DNA from 2 places in the Fusibacter sp. QWL-12 genome. Region 1 is predicted to be linked to the other one. Evidence: predicted binding sites of a transcription regulator. Region 1 holds the regulator's gene; the other holds the start of a gene.

Region 1 (5,650 bases):
AGTCTATGTCACTTATGGATATTGGTGTCACTTACGACGAAGTGTCTTTAAAAGAAGATGGTGGTTTTGATTTTAACGCCATTGATTCAAAACTCAATGAAAATACAAACGTTGTTTACATTCAGCGCTCTGCGGGATACTCGTGGAGAAGAGGATTAACTATAAACGAAATAGCAGATGTAATTGCTCATGTCAAAAACAAGTGCCCACAAGTTATTGTCATGGTAGATAACTGCTATGGGGAGTTTTTAGATTACCTAGAACCGACGGAGGTTGGTGCCGATTTAATGGCTGGGAGCTTAATTAAAAACCCTGGTGGGGGATTAGCGCTTAGCGGTGGGTATATTGTTGGCAAGAAACACCTTATCGAACAGGTTGCTGGACGTATGACCTCGCCAGGAATAGGAAAAGAATGTGGTTTAACATTTGGTCAAACAAGACCTATTCTTCAAGGCCTTTTTATGGCACCGAAGGTTGTAAGTGGTGCACTAAAAGGTGCAATTTTATGTGCCAAAGTATATGAACATTTCGGTTACAGAGTCAATCCTAGCCCAGAATCGTCACGAAGCGATATCATTCAAGCAATTGAATTTAAATCTCCGGAAAAGGTCATCGCTTTCTGCCAAGGCATTCAAAGTGCTTCGCCTATCGATAGCTTTGTTTCACCTGAGCCATGGGCGATGCCTGGGTATAGTAGCGATGTTATTATGGCAGCAGGTGCATTTGTACAAGGTTCTTCCATAGAACTCAGCGCTGATGCGCCTATCAGAGAACCGTATATCGCCTATTTCCAAGGTGGCTTAACCTATGAGCATTCAAAATTTGGCGTAATGAAATCCTTGCAGTTTCTAATGGACCGAAGTTTAATCACACTCAAGTAGTTGCTATTCCATTTTGCTAAAGGCAAAAAATCAAGGAGGTAATATGAACTATAATCAATTAGCACTTGAGCTACATGAAGCTAAAAAAGGTAAAATCGAGGTTACAAGTAAAGTAAACCTAGAGACAAAGGTTGATTTATCTACAGCATATACGCCTGGCGTTGCTGAACCTTGCAGAAAAATTGCAGCTAATCCTGACGACGTTTATAAGTACACATCAAAAGGTAATTTAGTCGCAGTTGTTTCTGACGGATCTGCGGTTTTAGGATTAGGCAATATTGGCGCAAAAGCGGCTATTCCAGTTATGGAAGGTAAAGCAATTCTTTTTAAAGCATTTGCCGGTGTTGACGCTTTTCCAATCTGTGTTGAATCGCAAGAAGTGGATGATATCGTGAATACTGTGGTTCAAATTGCACCCGTTTTCGGTGGTATTAACTTAGAGGATATTTCTTCCCCAAGATGCGTTGAGGTAGAGAGAAAGCTTAAATCGTTATTGGATATTCCGATTTTCCATGACGATCAACACGGAACAGCGATTGTCGTTTGTTCTGCTTTAATTAACGCATTAAAGATTGTAAATAAGAAGATTGAAGACATTACAATCGTTATCAACGGTGCAGGATCTGCTGGGAATGCTATCGCTAGAATGTTAGTTGATATTGGTGCTAAAAACATACTCTCGTGCGATCGTAAAGGCATCTTAAATAGAAATGAAACACAAAAGAACTGGGTACAGGATGAAATTGCTCTTATTACAAATCCAGAACTTAGAACTGGCACTTTAGCAGATGCAATGGTTGGTGCAGATGTTTTTATCGGAGTTTCGTCAAAAGACGCCGTTTCTCAAGAAATGGTTAAGTCCATGAACTCAGATGCAATCGTCTTTGCAATGGCAAATCCGGATCCAGAAATCATGCCAGATCTCGCAAAAGAGGCAGGGGCGAGAATCGTTGGAACTGGTCGCTCAGACTTCGAAAATCAAATCAACAATGTTTTGGCTTTCCCAGGCATCTTTAGAGGTGCACTCGATGCTAGAGCATCGGATATTAATGAAGAGATGAAAATTGCTGCTGTACATGCAATTGCTTCTTTAGTTGCTGATGAGGAGCTAAATGAATCCTACATTATTCCATCTGCACTTAACAAATCAATAGGCGATAGAGTTGCTAAAGCAGTGTATGAGGCTGCAGTTAAATCTGGTGTTTCTAAATTATAACCTTAACTTCAAGTAACTCTGTTTGAAATTCCTGCTTGTTTATTGTTTTTTAATAAGGAGAAGTATTATGACTATGATTACAATACCAATGATAATACTTATTTGGATCATATATGGATGGTTCTTAAAAACTAGTAGTAATAAAGCTTTTAATTGGTCAAGTTGGATTTTCCCCTTGTTAGTATTATCGATAATACTAAATATTGATTTTTCTACAAATTATACTGCTTCTTTGAACTTGGTCGCAAATGATGGAATTTCATTACGAGGCGTTTGGAGTCATTTGTTTATTAGTGACAAAAATTGGTCCGTATCAACATTTTATAACTATTATAGATTATCCTCATATACTAGTCTGACACTAATGTTTTTACTTATAGTTTCATTGATCTATGATCGAAACAAAAGCAAAGATATGTGAAAAGATGATCAGAATAATGCAGTATTTTTCTAAACCATGATCTTATATTGAAATAACATAGACTCTGATTTGGAAAGTACAATGACTTTATAAAGTGTATCGTAGTCTCAGAAATAAAAAAATGCGTAACAGCAGGAGCAGTTACGCATTTTTTATTGCTATTAGATGTCAAATTCAAAATATTATGGTTTTCAATATAAGAACTTCAATTTAATCATCTTCAAACCCATTTATATCTAGATTTAGTAATCACCTTGAGCTAACATCGCATCAGCAACTTTTATAAATCCAGCAATATTTGCACCTGCTACAAGGTTATAACCAAAGCCATATGTTTCAGAAGCTTTAGCCGCATTCTTGTGGATATTGATCATGATATCTTTTAACTTAGCTTCAACTTCTTCAAATGTCCAAGAGTATCTCATCGAGTTTTGGCTCATTTCAAGAGCAGAAGTTGCTACACCACCAGCATTTGCTGCTTTAGCAGGTGCAAGTAAGATATTTTGATCTAAGAAGTACTTAATTGCTTCGTTTGTACAAGGCATATTCGCGCCTTCACCAACAGCAGTAACGCCATTTGCAACTAAGATTTTTGCATGCTCAAGTGTAATGTCATTTTGAGTTGCACAAGGAAGCGCAATATCACATTTAAGTGACCACACAGCGCCATGTCCTTCAACAAACTTTGCAGTTGGATGATCTTTAAGGTATTCATTGATACGTTTTCTTTCAACTTCCTTAATTTTTTGAATTGCAGGTAAGTCAATACCATTCTCATCATAGATATAGCCACTAGAATCAGACATCGCTACAACTTTTGCACCCAGTTGAGTTGCTTTTTTACATGCGTAAATGGCTACATTGCCTGAACCCGATATAATTACAGTTTTATCTTTTAAATCTTTACCATTATGTTTTAACATTTCTTCAACGAAGTAAACCAATCCAAAACCAGTCGCTTCAGTTCTTGCAAGCGATCCACCATAAGTTAATCCCTTACCAGTTAAGACACCGTTCTCAAAAGCGCCTCTGATTCTTCTGTATTGTCCATATAAGAAGCCAATCTCACGGCCACCAACGCCAATATCCCCAGCAGGAACATCAACATCAGGACCAACATGACGATATAATTCAGTCATAAAGCTTTGGCAAAATCTCATAACTTCAGCGTCAGATTTACCTTTTGGATCAAAATCAGAACCACCTTTACCGCCACCGATTGGTAGGCCAGTTAGTGAATTCTTAAAGATTTGTTCAAATCCTAGGAATTTTACAATGCCAATATATACAGAAGGGTGGAAGCGTAAACCGCCTTTATAAGGCCCAATCGCACCGTTAAACTGTACTCTGAAACCTCTATTAACGTTTAGGTTGCCTTGATCGTCAACCCAAGGAACTCTGAAAACGATTTGTCTTTCAGGCTCTGTAATTCTTTCTAAGATATTAGCTTTTTCATACTCTGGATGTCTAGAAATTACTGGCTCAAGAGACTCAAAAACCTCTTCAACAGCTTGAAGAAATTCCTTTTCATTAGGATTTCTCATTTTAACACGGTCAAAAACTGATGTTATATATGACATACAAATCTCCTTTAAAAATATTTTGTACTACTAAAATAATATCACTTTTTTGGAATCAATAAAATAACCATTTTATAACATAATGGGTGATTTTATCACTAAAATACGTAAAAAAAAGGAAATAAATGAAAATAAAAAAACAAGTTGACATAATATAATTACGTCAACTTGTTGCTCGTTTGATTATTACAAGAATTCATTTTACATTTTTCTAAAAACACCCTTAACTTTACCTAATATCTGAACATCATCAACATAAATAGGTGACATTGTAGGGTTTTCAGGTTGCAATCTAACTCTGCTTTTTTCTTTATAGAAGGTTTTAACGGTTGCACTGTCATCAATCATTGCAACGACTATATCACCGCTAATTGCATCATTTTGTTTTCTTACTAATACTAAATCTCTGTTAAAAATTCCGGCTTCAATCATGCTATCGCCCTTAACTTTTAACATAAAATAAGTTCCTTCATCAACGAAATCAGAAGGAATAGGGAAGGTTTCTTCAATATTCTCTACTGCAAGAATAGGTTGACCAGCAGTAATCTCACCAACTATAGGAATAAATTGAGTATCTCGCGCCATGGAAACGACATTAGACACTGGTTCGTGATCCATATCAAAGATTTCAATCGCTCTCGGTTTAGTCGGATCTCGTCTAATCATTCCAAGTTCTTCAAGCCTCGTTAAATGTGTATGTACAGTCGAAGTAGATTTTAAGCCTACAGCTTGACAAATTTCTCTTACTGATGGTGGATAACCTTTTTTTGAGACTTCGTCCTTTAAGAAGTCTAAAATCATTTGTTGTTTTTTTGATATAGAAGCGCCCATGATACCCCCTATAGATATAATTTATTTATCAAAATATAATGCGCAAAATAGTGCGTCGTAACTTTAAAATAGCTTGAACTCCTGTATTTATGCTGATTATAACACAGAGACAAAAAAAAATCAAACATTAGTTCTGTTTTTCTCTTTACAAAGAACATCCGTTCGTATATAATGACATTGAAAGAACGCATGTTCGGAACTGGTCCGAAAAGTCGCAAGAAAGGAAGTTGAATCCTATGAAAGCAGATAAAGATGTAATGCATTACGACTACCTTAGACAACCTAGTAATAGCCATAAAAGAAGAAAAAGACTATATATTGTAAACAGAACTCGTTTTGTCATTATGAGTTTAATCACACTAATTATATTGAGCACCATCGTAACTTATGTAGCAGGCTTTTTTATGTCTGAAGCAACTACGAATCACGAACCACTTAAAATTGAAGTGATGCCAGGGGATACATTATGGGATATTGCTGCTTCACATAATTACTATGAAGAAGATATTAGAGCCGTTGTTTATCGTATTAAGCAGTATAATGAGCTTAGCGATGCCACGATCTACACTGGTCAAGTAATTTTGGTACCAACTTCAAACCACTAATTAATGAATAAAAGCTGATCATTAAGACCAGCTTTTAAATATAATAACTTTACATCCTTCTTATTAAATCTAGCAGAAATCAATGCTAGATTTTTTTAGAAATAAAAACCATATAA
Region 2 (5,650 bases), 1.4 Mb from region 1:
GTGCTTCTCCGATTTCACCCGTTTGATCCGCTCCTGCGACATTAAAGTATCTTAGTGAAACATAACGAATGCCATGCGCATGATCTGCCCATTTAAACATATTTTCCATCATTAACTTTGATGCGCCATAAGGATTCGTTGGATCCGTTTTACTCGTTTCTAAAATCGGTACCTGATCAGGTTCGCCGTAAACAGCAGCAGTAGATGAAAAGACAATTTTATCTACATTAAATTCCTGCATGACCTTTAAAACATTAATTGCACCGCCTACATTATTTTCAAAATACTTGATTGGCTTGTGTACTGACTCGCCAACGAGTGAGTTGGCACAAAAGTGCATTACTGCTTCAACATTGTTTTCAGCAAAGACTGCTCTAAGTGCTGCTTCATCTCTTATATCAACCTGATAGAATTTTGCATCTTCATTTACCGCTTCTTTATGTCCTGTTTCCAAGTTGTCGACAACGATTACTGACTCACCAGCTTGTATCAGTTGTCTTACAGCATGGCTACCGATATAGCCAGCGCCTCCTAAAACCAATATCATATGATTCTCCTTTAACCGAATAGATTCGTTTACTTAAGACTATCATATCACATGAGTTAATAAAATCAATTATTTTAGTAAAAATTTACTTGGCTTTTTTTTCGGTTAAAAACTGCCAGTATTTCTTAGGCATCATTTGCATATGTCTACGTTTGTCTTTGCGTTCATCAATTGCTATATGATCAAAATACGCTTGCCACATTTTCTGATACTTCTCCTCTCGGCTGGAATAATAAAGTGATTCCACCGGATCAAGATCACTAAAGTGAACCTCTGTCTTGTTATAAAAAGCCGCTTTCCGCCTTTTTGTATCATGTAACACCCAGAGTTGATCGCCAAGACGATCGACAAAATGCGGCACCACCAATGCCAACAAATCGTAGGTAGGTTCAAACTGGCTATAGTAAATTCCCTTTTCGAGCTCTGCGAAGCGAATAAAACCAATCATTCGATGTGACTCTCTAGCGACTGCATTATAGCATTTATAAAGGGTCATAATCGCCTCTTCAGAATAGTTTTCTAATCCATTGCCACCAAACTTATAAGCTTTTTTTAAGGCTCTAAACAGCTTCGTCCCAAACTGTTCGTCCTCAGACAAATAGGCATAGCCAATCCTTCGAAATGCTTCTTCTCCAAAAGTTTCGATGATAGATGCAGTTACTTTTCCCGCATACTCAGAAACTGTATGACATTCCACCACTTGATCAAACAGATCATACTGATAGAGCGCTCGAATACATAGCTGATCATTTTCAGGGTTTGCCTTAGCATAAAACATTTCATACACCGCTGAAAGTACGCCTTCAAAGCTACCATCAAATAGATAAACCATTCTGTCCACCCCCTGAATTGAAAACACTTGGATATAGATCAAACATTTTCAGCTGATTCGCACCTTTTTTAGGCGGTTCTATAAGAAGCGTTCTTAACTTTCTCGGTTCCAAATCAATGTCACCAAAGTACTTTCCATTGCAAGTAACAAAATATTTCGCACGCTTCATTACAACACCCATTTTCACTAAAGCATCAAAACCGACAGGTCCAAATCGCCTAGCAGCCATAATTCGCCTTGCTGTTACATTACCAACCCCAGGAATGCGTAGCAGCTCAAGCAGGCTCACCTTGTTGATTTCCATCGGAAATAACTGTGGATTCCTAACCGCCCACTGACATTTAGGATCCATCTCCATATCGAGATTTGGATCCTCCTTTGTTAGAATTTCATCTGCGGTAAACCCATAAAATCTCAAAAGCCAGTCCGCTTGATAAATACGATGCTCTCGCTTTAACGCATCCGTGTGATACATTGAAACAATAGCGTTTTTTCCAACAGGAACATACGCCGAATAATAGACGCGTTTTAGCGACATACGATTATAGAGCGCTTCAGAAATTTTTATAATTTTATAATCAACCTCATCCGTCGCCCCTACTATAAGCTGTGTACTTTGACCCGCTGGAACAAAAGAAGGCGTGTGTTTGTATCTAACGATGGAAGATTTATTTTCGACGATGCGTTCTTTGATCATCTGCATCGGTGCAATCATTTCATTTCTATTTTTTTCAGGCGCTAAAAGTCTCAAGCTTTTGGTCGTCGGTAGCTCAATATTGATACTCATCCGATCCACATAAAGGCCAGCTTGTTCAATCAGCTTAGGATCAGCGCCAGGAATCCCCTTAAGGTGGATATAGCCATTAAACCTTTCTCTCTCCCTTAATCGTTTGACAACTGCCAAAAGCTGCTCCATGGTGTAATCTGGTGATCTTACCACACCAGAACTCAAAAATAATCCTTCAATGTAATTTCTTCTATAAAAGCTGATGGTTAGATCCACTACTTCATCAGGCGTAAACTCTGCTCTCAGCATATCTGGGTTACTTGCCCGATTGATACAATATGCACAGTCGTAAAGGCACTTGTTGGTATATAGAATTTTGAGTAGCGATATGCATCTCCCATCTTCAGCGAAACTATGACAAATCCCTGGTAATGCAGCATTACCAAGTGCCCCTTTTACAGCTTTTCGCTCACTGCCACTGGAAGAACAAGACACGTCATATTTTGCAGCATCCGCTAAGATTTCAAGTTTTTTTAAAGCTTCCATAACACCCTCCAAACAGAACGTATGTTCTATTTAGATTATACGCCTTTTTCCCAAAAATGTATATAAATAATGTTCTTATGAAATCAAGTAATAAAAATCTTCGGGCATCGAACCCTCAGATTTTACCACAAGCGAGATTGTGGCTAAAAAAAAAGACGTTACTCATTTGAGTAACGTCAATCATGCTTATACCTAGTTTCCTTTTATCTAGAAATAAAAGTAATCGCCTTCAATCAACTTATAAAAGCTGTCCGCCTTTGTTGAAAACGGAATATAGTTGAAATACAGGCAGTTTGGTGCAACTTCAATTCCCATCATGGCTCTTTTAGCCGCCATCAAGCTTGCTTGAGACGGTTCCTTTGTCAGAAAACTGCTTTTGTAAGCAGGGGGAAACTGATTGCGCTGATAGATAACTTCATATACAGTGTTTGGAAATTTAGGGCTGGCAACGCGATTTAAAACCACATTTGCCACAGCTGTTTTTTTGTCCAAAGAGCCACCTCTGGTTTCCGCTTCTACGATCTTAGCCAACCAGTAGTAATCCTCTTCAGTATAATTCATTTTTCTTACTTCGCTGGCAGCAACCTTGAATTCCGGATGACTCAATGTTACATGTACAAGTTCAGGGTCCCATGTCATTTGAATTCCCATCACTTCACAAATCGAATATAGCGGAACGTAGATTCTACCGTCTTTTACAAAACTTTCACTTGTTAATTCATCTGATTTGTTATTTATCACGATTAGATTTGAATCCATTTTGTAGCTGACATAATCCTCGCCTATGTTAAGCACTGCAAACTTAGCATTAGGGAGCCATTCTAAGGATATGTCCATTCTTTGAGCGAACTCGGATAGCAGACCATATGGGATACCATTCTCTTCTATTATAATCCCTTCGTCTTCTAATAATTGGTCATTGATGGTCACAAGGACATCACTTGCAAATCCAAGCCCAGAAATCAATAAGCATGAAAAAAGCATCAAAAAGAATACCTTTAACTTCATAAAACCTCCTTGACTATTTTTCGATTTTAACACAAATCCAAAAAAAACAAAAGACATATTATGGAAATATGTCTTTAACGTTTTTACTTGCAATAGTTTGTCCTGTTTTTAATTATTGAAACATAAATATTTCAAAAGCTATTTATTTGTAGTTTTTTTATAAAAAACACATCTTATTTTTGCTTTAAAGTCATTTTTCTATTTAAAGTATGAAACACCAGAGGTAAAAATATCAAAAGTTTTTTCACCGTAAATATTTTTGTAAAGACCTTCAGCGGTTCTTTCAATGTGACCCATTTTACCAAACACTCTACCATCTGGCGAGAAAATGCCTTCGATCGCTTCTACTGATCCATTGATATTATAGTTGCCATCGTAAGTCGCTTGACCATTTGGATCCACATATTGCGTCGCAATTTGACCATTTGCCTCTAAAATTTGAATCGTTTTTTCATCGGCAAAGAAACGACCTTCTCCGTGAGAAAATGCCGTTTGGTAGATCTCACCTACATTTGCATTTGATAACCAAGGTGAGTTGACTGAAGCTACCCTTACTGAAGCCATTCTAGCGACGTGTCTACCAATCTTATTAAAGGTTAAGGTTGGGGAATCTTCAGAAAGCTCTCTTATTTCACCATAAGGTAAAAGTCCTAGCTTCACTAAAGCTTGGAAGCCATTGCAGATCCCTAACATCATACCATCACGTGAATTTAGCAACGCCATTATTTCTTCTGATAGCTTCGGGTTTCTAAAGACAGAAGCGATAAACTTACCTGATCCCTCAGGCTCATCCCCTGCACTAAATCCACCTGGTAGAGCAATAATTTGAGATTTTTTAATTTTCTCAGCAAATCGATCCACTGATTCTTTTACAGCTTCAGGCGTAAGATTTCTAAAGATTTCAAACTCGACAGTAGCACCTGCTTTTTCAAAAGCCTTAATGGTATCGTATTCACAGTTGATCCCTGGGAATACAGGTACAAAGACTCTAGGCTTTGCAATTTGTATAGCTGGCTTACGATTGCTTCTCACTGTGTATGAAATTGTTTTGGCAATGCCTGTATCGTGGTGTTGTGTTGGAAAAATCGGCTCAAGTGTACCTGTCCACGCCTTTAGCGCATCATTACCTGAGATCACCTCATCACCAACAACAAATTCAAATGCAGCTTGTGTTTGTCCAATAAGACTAAAACCTTCATTAATTGTAAAGCGATCCACCGAATCATTTGAGACTTCGATTACAATTGCGCCAATTTCAGGAGAAAAAAGTGTGCTTTGTAATTTTGATTCAAGCTTAAAGCCAACTCGATTACCAAAAGCCATCTTAGAAAGTGCCATCGCCACGCCACCTTCTCCAATAGCGTATGCCGAAAGTACGTTTCCACTGTGCATTTCAGATAAAATCACATCATAGCCTAATTTTAAAGCTACATAATTTGGCATGTCTGCCGCTTCTCTAGAAGGGTTAAACAAAACCAATTTTGAGTTATTATTCTTAAGCTCCTGTGAAATAACATCGTTAGTTTTACCGTAAGTGACAGCAAATGAAATAAGCGTTGGTGGTACATCCATGTCTTTAAACGTACCAGACATTGAATCCTTACCCCCGATTGCAGCTGTATTAAAGTTCACTTGAGCATCACACGCACCAAGAAGCGCTGCCATTGGCTTTCCCCATTTAACAGGATCAGTTCCTAATTTTTCAAAATACTCCTGAAGCGATAATCTAACCTTTTTATAATCACCGCCAATTGCCACAAGCTTGGCTATAGATTCAACTACCGAATAAACACCACCATGGAAAGGTGACCATTTACCTATTTCTGATTGATAGCCATAGCTCATCATAGAGACCGTATTCGTTTCTCCGCCTAAAACCGGTAGTTTAGCTGCCATTGCTTGAGAAGGTGTCAGTTGATTGACACCGCCAAAAGGCATCAATACAGTTGCTGCCCCAATGGTATTATCAAATCTTTCAACGAGCCCTTTT

What was found. The regulator LexA, encoded in region 1, represses DNA repair genes until DNA is damaged. The targets are predictions, from matches to a motif close to CNAACANNTGTTNG.
Region 2: the regulator LexA is predicted to act here: its motif matches at 2,667-2,680, upstream of AC4PID_RS06130 (putative DNA modification/repair radical SAM protein).

Annotation. Positions count from the first base shown of each region.
Region 1 is NZ_CM178745.1:3,700,465-3,706,114, forward strand. It holds gene AC4PID_RS17680 (methionine gamma-lyase family protein) at 1-881, shown strand, start outside; gene AC4PID_RS17685 (NAD(P)-dependent malic enzyme) at 925-2,097, shown strand; gene gdhA (NADP-specific glutamate dehydrogenase) at 2,761-4,098, opposite strand; gene lexA (transcriptional repressor LexA) at 4,300-4,929, opposite strand; gene AC4PID_RS17700 (LysM peptidoglycan-binding domain-containing protein) at 5,166-5,534, shown strand.
Region 2 is NZ_CM178745.1:1,185,295-1,190,944, forward strand. It holds gene galE (UDP-glucose 4-epimerase GalE) at 1-547, opposite strand, end outside; gene AC4PID_RS06125 (TIGR03915 family putative DNA repair protein) at 633-1,379, opposite strand; gene AC4PID_RS06130 (putative DNA modification/repair radical SAM protein) at 1,363-2,652, opposite strand; gene AC4PID_RS06135 (cell wall hydrolase) at 2,860-3,660, opposite strand; gene AC4PID_RS06140 (phosphoribosylformylglycinamidine synthase) at 3,859-5,650, opposite strand, start outside.